DNA from 2 places in the Staphylococcus hsinchuensis genome. Region 1 is predicted to be linked to the other one. Evidence: predicted binding sites of a transcription regulator. Region 1 holds the regulator's gene; the other holds the start of a gene.
The links. The regulator LexA, encoded in region 1, represses DNA repair genes until DNA is damaged. The targets are predictions, from matches to a motif close to CGAACATATGTTCG.
Positions count from the first base shown of each region.

Region 2: a site for LexA is predicted at 3,303-3,316, ahead of uvrB (excinuclease ABC subunit UvrB). Genes of this name have one in related genera too.

Region 1 covers NZ_CP128355.1:1,592,792-1,600,486, forward strand. The annotation lists gene QQM35_RS07915 (amino acid permease) at 1-281, opposite strand, end outside; gene QQM35_RS07920 (catalase) at 498-1,985, shown strand; gene rpmG (50S ribosomal protein L33) at 2,185-2,334, opposite strand; gene rpsN (30S ribosomal protein S14) at 2,666-2,935, shown strand; gene guaC (GMP reductase) at 3,255-4,232, shown strand; gene QQM35_RS07940 (CAP-associated domain-containing protein) at 4,285-5,268, shown strand; gene lexA (transcriptional repressor LexA) at 5,468-6,091, opposite strand; gene sosA (DNA damage-induced cell division inhibitor SosA) at 6,233-6,466, shown strand; gene QQM35_RS07955 (DUF896 domain-containing protein) at 6,580-6,813, shown strand; gene tkt (transketolase) at 6,906-7,695, shown strand, end outside.
Region 2 covers NZ_CP128355.1:1,095,172-1,102,866, reverse strand. The annotation lists gene uvrA (excinuclease ABC subunit UvrA) at 1-1,177, opposite strand, end outside; gene uvrB (excinuclease ABC subunit UvrB) at 1,183-3,168, opposite strand; gene QQM35_RS05440 (CsbA family protein) at 3,443-3,673, opposite strand; gene QQM35_RS05435 (YfbR-like 5'-deoxynucleotidase) at 3,679-4,320, opposite strand; one part of gene prfB (peptide chain release factor 2) at 4,481-5,521, opposite strand; one part of gene prfB (peptide chain release factor 2) at 5,523-5,594, opposite strand; gene secA (preprotein translocase subunit SecA) at 5,992-7,695, opposite strand, start outside.

The DNA.
Region 1 (7,695 bases):
CCCATTGTAAATCCTAGGGAACTGTCTACGAATCGAGTGGAGTATGAGCTGAACGAACCCGATACAGGGTAAAAGGTTGCCAGCTCTCCAATCGAAGACATAAGGAAATACAACATCACACCGATAATTAAATAAGCCAGTATTGCGCCACCAGGTCCTGCTTGAGCAATAACACTTCCTGTTGCTACAAATAAACCTGTACCAATGGCACCTCCTATAGCAATCATCGAAATATGACGAGAACTGAGACCACGTTTCATGTTATTTTTATTTTCTGTCATGTATACGTCTCCTATATTCTTAAAATTTATATAAGTTACATTTTAATGCTTTTACTACCTTATGGCAATGCTTTTTTAATGAACTAGGAATTAAAATTAGAATATTCAGAAATTTATAATCATTCTAGTTTATTTTGTTGATTTTAAGGAGGCGATAGATTACTATTAAGCTAGATTATAATAATTATAGTTGAGGACAACTGAGGAGGAACCTATATGAGTAATAGAAGACATTTAACTAGTTTATTCGGAGCTCCAGTTTCAGATAGAGAAAATAGTATGACTGCTGGGCCTAGAGGTCCACTTGTAATGCAAGATTGGTATTTCTTAGAGCAAATGGCTCATTTTGATCGGGAAGTCATACCAGAAAGAAGAATGCATGCGAAAGGTTCAGGTGCATTCGGTACATTCACAGTGACAAATGATATCACGCAATATACATCAGCTAGTATCTTTTCAAAAGTTGGAAAACAGACTGAAATGTTCGCACGTTTTTCAACTGTAGCTGGCGAAAGAGGCGCTGCTGATGCAGAGCGAGATATTCGTGGTTTTGCTTTAAAATTCTACACTGATGAAGGGAACTGGGATCTAGTTGGAAATAATACTCCGGTATTCTTCTTCAGAGATCCAAAACTATTTGCTAGTTTAAACCATGCAGTTAAACGCGACCCAAGAACAAATATGCGCAGTGCACAAAATAATTGGGATTTTTGGACGTCACTTCCAGAAGCATTGCATCAAGTGACTATATTAATGTCTGACCGCGGTATACCTAAAGGGTTTAGAAATATGCATGGTTTTGGTTCACACACATATTCTATGTATAACGAACAAGGTGAACGTGTTTGGGTGAAGTTTCATTTTAGAACACAACAAGGTATAGAAAATTTATCACAAGATGAAGCGGCTCAAGTCATTGCGAATGATAGAGAGTCTTCTCAACGTGATTTATTTGAAGCAATTGAACGTGGTGATTTTCCTAAATGGAAAATGTATATCCAGGTTATGACTGAGGAACAGGCAAGAAATCATAAAGATAATCCTTTTGATTTAACTAAGGTATGGTACAAAGGAGATTATCCATTAATAGAAGTTGGAGAATTTGAACTTAATCGTAACCCAAACAACTATTTCCAAGATGTAGAGCAAGCGGCATTTGCACCAACAAATATTGTGCCTGGTATTGATTTTTCACCAGATAAAATGTTGCAAGGTAGAATATTCTCATATGGGGATGCCCAACGTTATAGACTAGGTGTTAATCATTGGCAAATACCTGTTAACCAACCTAAAGGGGTCGGCGTAGAAAATATCTGTCCATTTAGTAGAGATGGACAAATGAGAATTTTAGATGATAATCAAGGTGGCAGCACACATTACTATCCAAATAGTACTGGTGCCTTTGAAGATCAACCACAATATAAGAAACCTTCTTTACAAGTAGAAGGCGATGTATATGAACATAATTATCGTGAAGATGATGACAACTACTTCGAACAACCTGGACGACTGTTCCGTATACAATCGAAAGAACAACAAGAACGTATCTTTAAAAATACAGCTGATGAAATGCAAGGTACAACTTTAGAAGTTCAACATCGTCATATTCGACATTGTTTTAAAGCAGATCCAGATTACGGTAAAGGTGTTGCTAATGCTTTAGGTATTGATATTAGTAATGTGGATTTAAACCTACCTGATTAAGCGAAGCGATTTACCTATTACGTTAGTACGTTTCTAACGTTGAATACACTTTATCCTTAATTACATTTTAGTTATTACACCAGAGTAAAATAAAAAGACCGGCTACGAGTGTTTGCAATTGTAATGCGTTCGTAGTCGGTCTTTATTAAAATTTAATTTTAAAACATGTCGCATTTTAAAAGTTATTATTTGGAGGAGATTATTTCGTTTCACGATGTAATGTATATTTATTTAATCTAGGGCAGTATTTTTTAAGTTCAATACGCTCAGGATTATTTCTTTTATTTTTAGTAGAAATATAATTACGATCTCCACATTCTGTACATGCTAATGTGATATTTACGCGCAATGTTTACACCTCTTTCTTAACAGGAATGATTACGTTTTAAAATTTTAGCATATAGTGACAAGGGAATCAACTCCATTTTTACATTTTATAAATAATAGCTTTAAACTTTTAACAATGAATAAAAGGTTTATAGGTAGATGTGTAATTAATTTGAAATTTTAGACATTACAATAGTAGAAACAAGTTATATTTGCTCAAAGTTGCATAGTCATATATAGCAATCAAAGAAATACATAAGAAAAATATTTCAATGTGCTATTTGACTATATAAAAATGTGTGTTACTATAATAAAACGTAATCATTACGATTTAATAGAGGAGGTTTTATGGAATGGCTAAAAAATCAAAAATAGCTAAAGAACAAAAACGCCAAGCTTTGGTTGAACAATATTATGAATTAAGAAAAGAACTAAAGGCAAAAGGTGACTATGAAGCTTTAAGAAAGCTACCAAGAGATTCATCACCGACACGTTTAACAAGACGTTGCCAAGTTACTGGTCGACCAAGAGGTGTTTATCGTAAATTTGGCATGTCAAGAATTGCTTTAAGAGATTATGCACACAAAGGTCAAATTCCTGGCGTTAAGAAATCAAGCTGGTAAATTTATGATTTTATAGTAAAGGCTGTGACTCGAAATAATGACACAGCCCTTTTTATTTGTATAACCCCATGAGTCATAAAAAAATAGAATGTAACAAGATGAAATCATTAATTTTGTTTTCATAATATATTGTTACGATGATACAACCTTAGTCCATTTACATTTGTTCAAAAACAATGTATATTATCTAATGGTTAAGAAGAGATATAGTTTTATTTAGAAATTGAGCCAGAATGTGTAAGACTGAGCGACAATTAATAAATAATTGAACGAATTTGCCAAACAATATTAATAATTAAGAGATTGGGGTTTCTATACTATGAAAATATTTGATTACGAAGATATACAATTAATACCAAATAAATGTATCGTTGAAAGTAGAAGTGAATGTGATACTACAGTAGAGTTTGGTCCAAGAAAATTTAAATTACCAGTAGTACCTGCAAATATGCAAACAGTTATGAATGAATCACTAGCAAAATGGTTTGCTGAACACGATTATTTCTATATCATGCACCGTTTTGAAGAAGATAAAAGAAATAATTTCATTAAAGAAATGCAAGAAAACGGATTATTTGCTTCAATTTCAGTTGGGGTAAAAGCACGTGAATTTGATTTTATTAAAGAATTAGCTAGTGAAAACTTAGTGCCTGAATATATTACAATTGATATCGCCCACGGTCATTCAGATTCTGTAATCAATATGATTAAACATATTAAACAACATCTTCCAGAAAGTTTTGTTATTGCAGGTAACGTGGGTACACCTGAAGGCGTTCGTGAACTAGAAAATGCTGGTGCTGATGCAACGAAAGTAGGTATCGGTCCAGGGCGAGTTTGTATTACAAAAATTAAAACAGGATTTGGAACAGGCGGTTGGCAGTTATCTGCACTTAACCTGTGTAGTAAAGCAGCTCGTAAACCAATTATCGCTGATGGTGGTCTTAGAACACACGGTGATATTGCAAAATCAATTCGTTTCGGAGCTTCAATGGTAATGATTGGCTCACTATTTGCCGCGCATGAAGAATCACCTGGTGAAACTGTTGAATTAGATGGAAAATTGTATAAAGAATACTTCGGTAGTGCATCAGAGTTCCAAAAAGGTGAACATAAAAACGTTGAAGGTAAAAAAATGTTTGTTGAACATAAAGGTTCATTAAATGATACTTTAATTGAAATGCAACAAGATTTACAAAGTTCAATTTCATACGCAGGTGGGAAAGATTTAAATTCACTTAGAAAAGTAGACTATGTAATTGTTCGTAATTCAATTTTCAATGGGGATAGAGACTAATTCCATAGAGAAGGTGTAAACGATTAAAAAGTTTGTATTATATGTAGTCGCATTGTTACTCATTGTGTTAATTATACCTATAAAGGAACCTAAACCAATTCAATCATTTGAACAACAAGTGAAGTCTCATGTGGCAAGTTGGACATCAGATACGTCAGAACCTCAAAAGACTTTAAAAGTACCTGAAAAACAAGCATTTGCTTTTAACAATATTCAAATGCATATGTCGAAAAGTAAAGTAGAACGTAATTTAGGTAAAGCTAAACGCGTAACGTCAAATGAATATGGTACAAATTGGTATACTTACTATAACGATAATTATCGTTCATTTGTGATGGTAAGTTATATAGATAATAAAGTTAACGCTTTATATAGTAATCAGAATGTCATCTCTTCTAAATCAAAGATTAAGTATGGTACACCGAAAGACAAAGTGAGAAATAGGTTAGGTCAACCGATAGATGCCAAGAGAAAAGGTTTCGTAAGATATGAAATAAAAGATAAAGAATATGATACATTCCATGATAATAAAATTTATACAACTGCATTTTATGATGAACATAATGACAATAATTTAACGGCGATGCTCCAAGTGAGTGATCAAATGGAAAATCGTTTACAACAACAATATGGTGCACCTTCAGATAATTTAGCTAAAAGCTTTGAATTACAGAACTTTGATCTCGTAAATGCGGAAAGAGTACAACATGGTATTTCGACATTAGATTATAGTTCAGGCATATCTGATACTGCGAGAAAACACAGTGAAGATATGGCAGAGCATCAATATTTTGCTCATGATAATCAATCAGGAGAATCTCCATTTGACCGAATGGAAGCGGATGGCCATGAGTTTAATACGGCTGGAGAAAATTTAGCATATGGCCAAACAAGTAGTATATTTGCTCATCAAGGCTTAATGAACTCATTAGGACATAGGAAAAATATCTTAAATCGTAAGTTTAAAACATTAGGGGTAGGCAGTGACTTTAATGATGAGCGTCAGCCATATTGGACTGAAGATTATACCGGTTAATGTTTAAATGAAAATTTGAATGGGTATCATTTCTTTTGTGAGGATGAGAAAGATATGTCTACAAACAAAGAAGAAAAAACAGAAGATATATTAGAAAAAGTAAAAGAAGTTTTAGAAATTAAAGATGAAAAATAAGAGGTTGAGCATAACGCTCAACCTCTTTGTTTTTTGAGAGTGTCTTTATATCTTATTTGCAGTATTACATTTCTCTAAAGAGACCTACTACTTTTCCTAATACTGTCACTTGTTCTAAATAAATTGGTTCCATCGTTGAATTCTCAGGTTGTAAACGATAGCGTGTTTTTTCTTTGTAGAAACGTTTAACTGTCGCTTCATTTTCTTCTGTCATAGCCACTATGATATCACCATTTTCAGCGATTGTTTGACTTCTAACGATTACTCTATCTCCATCTAAAATTCCAGCTTCTATCATACTATCACCTATGACATTTAATATAAAAATATCACTGTTATGTGTTGATGTGAAGTGTTCTGGTAACGGGAAGTATTCTTCAACATTTTCTACTGCAGTGATTGGAATACCGGCAGTGACTTTACCAATAACAGGAACATGAATTGTTTCTTCCATGTTGATTGGTTCGCCTAACTGTTCGCTTACTATTTCTATCGCACGAGGTTTCGTCGGGTCTCTCTTAATGTATCCTTTTTCTTCAAGTCGAGATAGATGGCCATGTACAGTTGAGCTTGATGCTAATCCGACTGCTTCTCCAATTTCACGCACACTTGGTGGATAACCTTTTAATTGTACAGTTTGCTTAATAAAATCAAAAATTTCAGTTTGACGTTTAGTTAATTCTTTCATAATAGGCACTCCCTAATTTAATTTGTCTTCATTATAGCATGCTTAAACACCTTTTACAAACGTTTGTTCGTTTTGGTGTTGACTTAGAACATTCGTTCTGGTATATTAAAAATACAAACAAACGTTCTAGGAGTGAGTTAAATGTTTTCTATATATAAAGAAGAAATTATGAATTATTTAGTTGTAATGATAGTAACTATGGTCATTTTTAGTATATTTATCTTAAATGCATACCATAATGCAAATACAGAACATCCGTACGAATTAGAAGATCATCAAGTGTCTAAACAAGATTCATTGCAACATCAATTATCGATAGATGAGAAGAAAGAAACCGAACATGATCATCATTCTATGATGTTAGCTGTGAATTAAAACTTTTCTAAGTCAATTTGATTATTAAGGATTGGGGAGATAGTGAGCGAAACTATTTAGTTTCGTTCACTTTTTTGTTATATTTTTTATATTATGAAAGACGGAGGTTAACAATGGGTAACAAAGATCAAGTAGATATTAAACGAATAAATGAATTAGCAAAAAAGAAAAAAGAAACTGGATTAACAGAAACTGAAGCCAAAGAACAATCTAAATTAAGAAAGGCATATTTAGATTCTTTTAGAAAAAGTTTCAAACAACAAATTGAAAATACCCGCGTTATTGACCCAGAAGGGAATGACGTTACTCCTGACAAAGTTAAGAGAAAATTAGATTCAAAAAAATAGATAGCATTTTAACATAAACATTATTTTGTTAAAGATAAGATCAATCGTGTATAATGATTATGAAATTTGCAAGTAGAAAGGAAGTAATATAGATGAATAGAGAGAAAGATCAATTAGCGATTGATACAATAAGAGCTTTGAGTATCGATGCAGTTGAACAAGCGAATTCAGGGCATCCTGGACTTCCGATGGGCGCAGCTCCTATGGCATATACATTATGGACACGCCATTTAAACTTTAATCCACAATCTAAAGATTTCTTTAATAGAGATCGTTTTGTGTTATCAGCTGGGCATGGATCGGCTTTACTTTACAGTTTATTGCATGTTTCAGGAAGCTTAGAACTTGAAGAGCTTAAACAATTTAGACAATGGGGTTCTAAAACACCTGGACATCCTGAATATAAGCATACAGACGGTGTAGAAGTTACAACGGGTCCACTTGGACAAGGTTTCGCTATGTCTGTTGGTATGGCAATGGCTGAAAAACATTTAGCAGGTAAATTTAATAAAGAAGATGCAAATGTTGTAGATCATTATACTTATGTACTTGCTTCTGATGGGGATTTAATGGAAGGTATTTCTCATGAAGCTGCTTCATTAGCAGGTCATAGTCAGCTAGACAAATTAATTGTGCTATATGATTCAAATGATATTTCTTTAGATGGCGACTTAGATAAAGCATTTTCTGAAGATATTAAAGGTCGTTTTGAAGCATATGGTTGGGAACACATTTTAGTTGAAGATGGTAACGATATTGATGCGATAGATCAGGCGATTGAAAAAGCTAAAAAACAAAATGCACCAACAATGATTGAAATAAAAACAGTTATCGGCTTTGGTGCTCCTAACAAACAAGGTACACATGGGGTACATGGTGCAC
Region 2 (7,695 bases), 500 kb from region 1:
CTAATTCAGAAGGCGACTCATGATAACGACGACTAATGTTATTTACTACACCTTCGAATTCCATCGTTCTTTTGCGAGTTGTACCGTTACGTTGTTTAAATGTAAATTCAATTTCTTTACCGTTTGAACCGTACAAAATAATATTTTTTTGGCGGTCAGTTAACTTTTTAAACGGTTTGTCCATTTTAATCTTATAAACTTCACAAACTCGTTTTAATAAAGTTGGATAGAAATCAGAACTTGTAGGTTCCCACGGTACGATTGCACCTTCATCTAACGTCTTATTTTTGTCTGGAACGACTAAATCTAAATCTACTTTTAGTTTTTGTCCTAAACCATCACAAGTTGGACAAGCTCCAAACGGGCTGTTGAAACTAAACATACGCGGCTCTAACTCACCAATAGAGAAACCACAAATTGGACAGGCATGATTTTCTGAGAATTTAAGCTCTTCATCTCCAATTACATCAACTATGAGGTTGCCATCAGCTAGGTTAAGTCCAGTTTCAATCGAGTCGGCAAGACGTGTTTCAATGCCATCTTTAACTACAAGTCTATCTACTACAACTTCTATCGTATGATTTTTATTTTTATTTAAATCAGGTACTTCATTGACGTCTGTTATTTCACCATCAACTCTTACACGCACATAACCTTTTTTACTAATGTCATCTAATAATTTCTCATGTGAACCTTTACGATGTGACACTACAGGAGCTAAGAGTTGAATCTTACTACGTTCTTCTAATTGTAAGACACGATCTACCATTTGTTGAACTGTTTGCGATTCGATTTCAATACCGTGATTGGGACATATAGGTTTACCTACACGCGCATATAATAAACGTATATAATCATAAATCTCTGTGACTGTGGCAACCGTCGATCTTGGGTTTTTGCTTGTCGTTTTCTGATCGATTGAAATCGCTGGTGACAAACCTTCTATAGTATCTACATCTGGTTTGTCCATTTGTCCTAGAAATTGACGTGCATATGCACTTAAAGATTCAACATATCTACGTTGCCCTTCAGCGTAAATCGTATCGAATGCTAATGAAGATTTACCTGACCCTGAAAGACCAGTCATGACAATCATTTTGTTCTTCGGTATTTCGATATCAACATTTTTTAAATTATGAGCACGTGCTCCTTTAACTACAATGGATGGTTGTTTCATATTTTTCACCCTTCTGCTTTTAATTCAAATAACATATCTCTAAGCTCTGTTGCCTTTTCGAAATCTAAATCTTTTGCTGCTTGCTTCATTTCTTTTTCTATATTTGCAATTGTTTTTTCGCGTTCTTTCTTCGTCATTTTCTTAGGTAATTCAGTTTGCTCTTGTTCGTTTGTCTCGTCACTCTCTACTGTAGCACTAATCACATCATGAATCTTCTTATTAATCGTCATTGGTGTAATACCATGTTCTTCATTATATGCTTCTTGAATTGAACGACGTCGATTCGTTTCATCAATCGCATATTGCATAGAATCTGTGACTTTATCACCATACATGATAACTTCCCCGCCACTATTACGCGCTGCACGACCAATCGTTTGTACAAGAGAACGTTCTGATCTTAAGAAACCTTCTTTATCAGCATCTAAGATGACGACTAACGATACTTCAGGAATATCTATACCTTCTCTTAATAAGTTAATACCAACGATAACATCATATGTGCCCATTCTTAAATCACGTATAATTTCAATACGTTCAAGTGTTTTTATTTCAGAGTGTAAATAATTGACTTTGATGCCCGCTTCTTTCATATATGTCGTCAAATCTTCACTCATTTTTTTAGTGAGTGTAGTCACTAACACGCGTTCATCACGATCAATACGTGTTTGTATTTCACTTAATAAGTCATCGATTTGATTTTCTGTAGGTCGCACATCAATCTTAGGATCTAATAATCCAGTTGGACGAATAATTTGTTCAACCATTTCATCAGTATGTTCTAACTCATACGGACCAGGTGTAGCAGAAACATATACGAGTTGATTCGTCTTATCTTCAAACTCTTCAAATTTCAATGGTCTATTATCTAAAGCACTTGGTAAACGGAAGCCGTGATCTACTAAGACTTGTTTACGTGCACGGTCACCGTTATACATACCTCTAATTTGAGGTAAAGTCACGTGAGATTCATCAATCATAACTAACCAATCATCACCAAAATAATCAAGTAAAGTATAAGGCGTAGACCCTGTTGGACGTAAAGTTAAATGTACTGAATAATTTTCAATTCCTGAACAAAATCCCATTTCTCGCATCATTTCAAGATCATAATTTGTACGTTGCTCCAAACGTTGTGCTTCAAGTAATTTATTTTCGTTACGTAATTCAGTTAATCGTTCTTCTAATTCATTTTCAATACGTTTAATTGCTAATTTCATCTTTTCATCACGTGTTACGAAGTGAGACGCTGGGAAGATAGCAAAGTGATCTCGTTCGCGCAATACTTCCCCTGTTAGGTAGTTCACTTCTCTAATGCGATCAATTTCATCCCCGAAGAACTCAACTCGGATACACATTTCTTCACGAGATGCCGGGAAGATTTCTACAACATCCCCACGTACACGGAACGTACCACGTCTAAAGTCAATGTCATTTCTTGTATATTGCACATCGACAAGCTTTCTTAACAGTTCACTTCTATCCATTTCCATTCCGACGCGAACACTTACAACTAATTCTTTATATTCTTCTGGATTACCTAAACCATATATACAACTGACACTAGCAATAATAATAACATCGTCACGTTCAAACAGTGCACTTGTCGCTGAGTGTCTCAATTGATCAATTTCGTCATTAATAGAAGCATCTTTCTCTATGAAAGTATCCGTTGAAGGTACATATGCTTCTGGTTGATAATAATCATAATAACTCACAAAGTACTCTACACGATTTTCAGGAAAGAACTCTTTAAACTCGCTATATAACTGACCTGCAAGTGTCTTATTATGAGCGATAATTAGAGTTGGCTTTCCAACGCGTTTAATTACATTACTCATCGTAAATGTCTTACCTGTTCCTGTGGCACCGAGTAATGTTTGGTGACGTTTCCCCTCTTCTACACCCTTAACAATTTCATCAATCGCTTGAGGTTGATCACCTTGGGGTTCAAAGTTAGATTCTAATTTAAATGGATAATGTTCCATAATGATCACGCCTCCTACAAAATTTCGCATTAACGTTCCTATGCGATATCCCACATTAATCCTCTATAATTACTTATACTTTTCGTTTATATTAATTGTTCACGATAAACATTTTAACAGATTTACCACTACAAATACAAACATTTGTTCGTTATTGGTTTTGAGAAAATAAAAAACAAACATAGTTATTCCCATGTTTGTCTTATGCGCGTTAAGTTGTTTCTTATTATGATGTAATATGCTAAATAAATAATGAACTTTCGCACTTATATATTAACTAATCGTCCATTTTTTTGTGTAACTCGAGTTGGTCGATAATTAAATATCCTGCTAATAATGACACTACGTCAATAAAGATAATCCACTGACTATGGAAAAATCCTTTTTCAACTGAAACGCCAATGAGTATTAACGCCAAAATCGTTCCAACCCATTTGTTCCTTGTAACTACACTAAAAGAAACTACAAGAATACAAGGGAAAAATGCAGCAAGTAAATACCAAATCATACATCTCACTCATTTCTTTTATTTAGGATGGCCATTGTCGTTTCTCTTAATTCTGAGCGTGGGATAAAGTTTTCAGTAAGCATTTCCGGAATAATATTTTCAATGAAGTCATTTACAGAGCTCAAATGATCGAATTGCATAATCGTTTCTAATGACATCTCATAAATTTCAAAGAATAGAGGTTCGGGATTTCTTTTTTGTATTTCACCAAATGTTTCATATAATAAATCAATTTTGTCGGCTACTGATAGTATTTGCCCTTCTAAAGAGTCATCTTTTCCCTCTTGCAGACGTTCACGATAAATGGCTTGATATGGTTCTGGAATCTCTTCATTAATAAAATGATTGACCATTTCTTCCTCAACTTGTGAGAAGAGCTTCTTTAACTCGCCACTCGCATATTTTACAGGTGTTTTGATATCACCGGTAAATATTTCGGCAAAGTCATGGTTAAGCGCTTTTTCATATAAACTTTTCCAATCAACTTTATTGCCATGATATTCTTCAACCGTACCTAAATATTGTGCAATCTTCGTGACTTTAAAAGAATGTGCAGCCACGTTATGTTCGAAATATTTAAATTGACCTGGCAACCTAATTAACTTTTCCAAATCGGATAAACGCTTAAAGTATTGATGTACGCCCATGACATCGCCTCCTAAATTATTTAGTGTGATTTTACTTGCTTTTATATTATCATTCAATAATCAAAATGTCTTTCGAATTTAATTATAGAATATTTTAATTTCTATAAGAGGTAAAACTTTCATTAAAAACAATTACGGTTCAGTTATGTGCTAACTCAACTTAATTGTTATTATCCATTTGACTACGTAAGTACGCTTCAATAAACGGACCAATTTCGCCATCCATTACTGCATCAACTTTCGCAGTTTCTTCGTTCGTTCTATGGTCTTTAACCATTGCATACGGATGGAAAACATAAGATCTAATTTGGCTTCCCCAACCAATCTCTTTTTGTTCACCACGAATTTCAGCCATCTCTTGTTCTTGCTCTTCAAGCTTTAATTGATAAAGTTTTGATTTTAAAGTTTTCATTGCGGCTTCTCTGTTTTTAATTTGAGATCTTTCGTTTTGGTTATTTACGACGATACCAGTAGGATGGTGTGTAATTCTTATTGCAGATTCTGTTTTGTTGATGTGTTGTCCACCTGCCCCAGAAGCTCTAAAAGTATCTACCGTAATATCGTCAGAATTCACTTCAATTTCTATTTCCGAATTATTAAATTCTGGAATAACGTCACATGATGCGAATGAAGTATGACGACGCCCTGAAGAATCAAATGGGGAAATTCTCACAAGTCGGTGAACACCTTTTTCAGCTTTCAAATAACCGTAAGCATTATGTCCTTTAACGACGAAAGTTACGCTTTTTACGCCAGCTTCATCCCCAGGTAAATAGTCAGCAATTTCAACTTTAAATCCGCTTTGTTCGCAGTAACGTTGATACATTCTAAGTAACATATTCGTCCAATCTTGCGATTCCGTCCCACCTGCACCTGGGTGTAATTCAATGATTGCATTGTTTGCATCATAAGGGCCGTCTAATAATAGTTGTAATTCAAACTGGTCTAGCTCATCTTTGAAAGCTACCACTGTTTCTTCTAAATCATCTTTCATATCTTCGTCATTTTCTTCAACTAATAATTCTCTCGTTGTAGTCATATCTTCTATATCCGCTTCTAGTTTACGATAAGCATTAACGACTGATTTTAAAGCATTGTTTTTATCAATGATATCTTGAGCTTTGTCTTGATCATCCCAAAATGTTGGGTCTGTCATCATTTCTTCATATTCTTGTATGTTCGTCTCTTTCTCTTCTAAGTCAAAGAGACCCCCTAAGTTGTTCTAACTTCTCTTGATAGCTATCTATATTTCTTTTTATTTCTGATAATTCCATAGTGCATCGCTCCTATTTTCTTAATAAACAATGATTTACTTTTATTTTAATTTGTTTTTGAATGAATACAACTATTTTACAAAAGTTAAGGAACACCTTTCAACTTTACATACTGTTCGAACGTCCGTAGTTTGAAATAAGTAGAGTTGTTTCAGTTTCATCCCTAAAATACGCATGTTTCACTCGATAGCTCTATTAATTCACTATCATTATAAAAATTTAGAGTCTGAGACATAATAGGTGTCTCAGACTCTTTGGCAACTTGACAGTAGATGTCTGAATTGAAAATGCACTTATATCAAGCTTTTTTCAATCCTAGTCATCCTTGCCGGGGTGGGACTACGAAATCATTATAAAAAATCGATTTCTGTCCCACTCCCTTTTTAAAATTTATTAATTATGCACCGTGGCAATTTTTATATTTCTTACCGCTGCCACAAGGACATGGATCATTTCTACCAATATCCTCATCTTTAACATAAGGTTCTGCCTTAGCTTCACCTTCTCCATAGTCGTCTCCGCTCGTTACATGTTCAGCTTTACCAAAGTCAGTAGATTTATCACGTTCAACATCTTCTTCTACAGAAACAACTGATTTCAAGATGTATTTAGATACGTCCTCTTCGATTGTTTGCATCATTGTATCAAATAATTCGTGACCTTCGTTTTGGTAATCTCGAAGCGGATTTTGTTGTCCGTATGAACGTAAGTGTATACCTTGTCTTAACTGATCCATAGTATCAATGTGATCCGTCCAATGATCATCAATAGAACGTAATAAAATCATACGTTCAAACTCATCAAATTGTGAGCCGATTTTTTCTTTTTGATTCTTCAATGCTGTTTCAATTTTAGGCCATACATATTCGAACACATCTTCATTATCTTTACCTTTAAGTTCAGATGGTTTTAATTCACCTTCATGTAAGAATACGTCTTCAACGTAATTAACAAATGGTTCATAGTTTGCATCTTCTTCGTCTTCATTAATATAGTAATAGATACTGCGTTGAAGCGTTGAACGTAACATTGATTCAACTAGATCATTACTTGAGTCGCTGTCTATAATATTATTACGTTCACCATAAATGATTTCACGTTGTTTACGTAACACGTCATCATATTCAAGTACTCGTTTACGTGCATCAAAGTTGTTACCTTCAACACGTTTTTGTGCTGATTCAACCGCACGTGATACCATCTTAGATTCTATAGGCGTCGTATCGTCCATACCTAAACGATTCATCATACTTTGTAGACGTTCTGAACCGAAACGTACCATCAACTCATCTTGTAAAGATAAATAGAATCTACTATCACCTTTGTCACCTTGACGTCCTGAACGACCACGGAGCTGATCATCTATACGTCTAGATTCGTGTCGTTCTGTACCTATAACAGCAAGACCGCCAATTTCTTCTACGCCTTCACCAAGTTTAATATCCGTACCACGACCAGCCATGTTTGTCGCGATGGTTACTGCACCACGTTGACCAGCATCCGCGATGATATCCGCTTCTTTTTCATGGTTCTTCGCGTTAAGTACGTTGTGTCTCACACCATTTTTCTTTAAAAGGTTTGAAATATATTCACTGGTTTCAACTGCAACCGTACCAAGTAAGACCGGTTGACCTTGTTTGTGTTTCTCAATAACTTCGTCCACAACAGCGTCAAATTTACCTTTTTGACTAACATAAATCATATCTGATTTATCGATACGTTGTACGGGTCTATTTGTCGGAATTTGAGTTACTGTCATATTGTAAATATTTCTAAACTCTTCTTCTTCCGTTTTAGCAGTACCTGTCATTCCTGAAAGTTTATTGTACATTCTGAAATAGTTTTGGAATGTAATAGAAGCCATCGTTTTTGATTCGTTTTGAATCTTAACGCCTTCTTTAGCTTCTATCGCTTGGTGTAACCCTTCTGAGAAACGACGACCTGGCATAGTACGACCTGTAAATTGATCGACGATAAGTACTTCACCTTCATGCACCATATAGTCAACATCTTTTTGAAGTGTCACGTGGGCACGTAACGCCGTATTGATATGTGTAATAATATCGACATTTTTAACGTCATAAAGGTTATCAATTTTAAA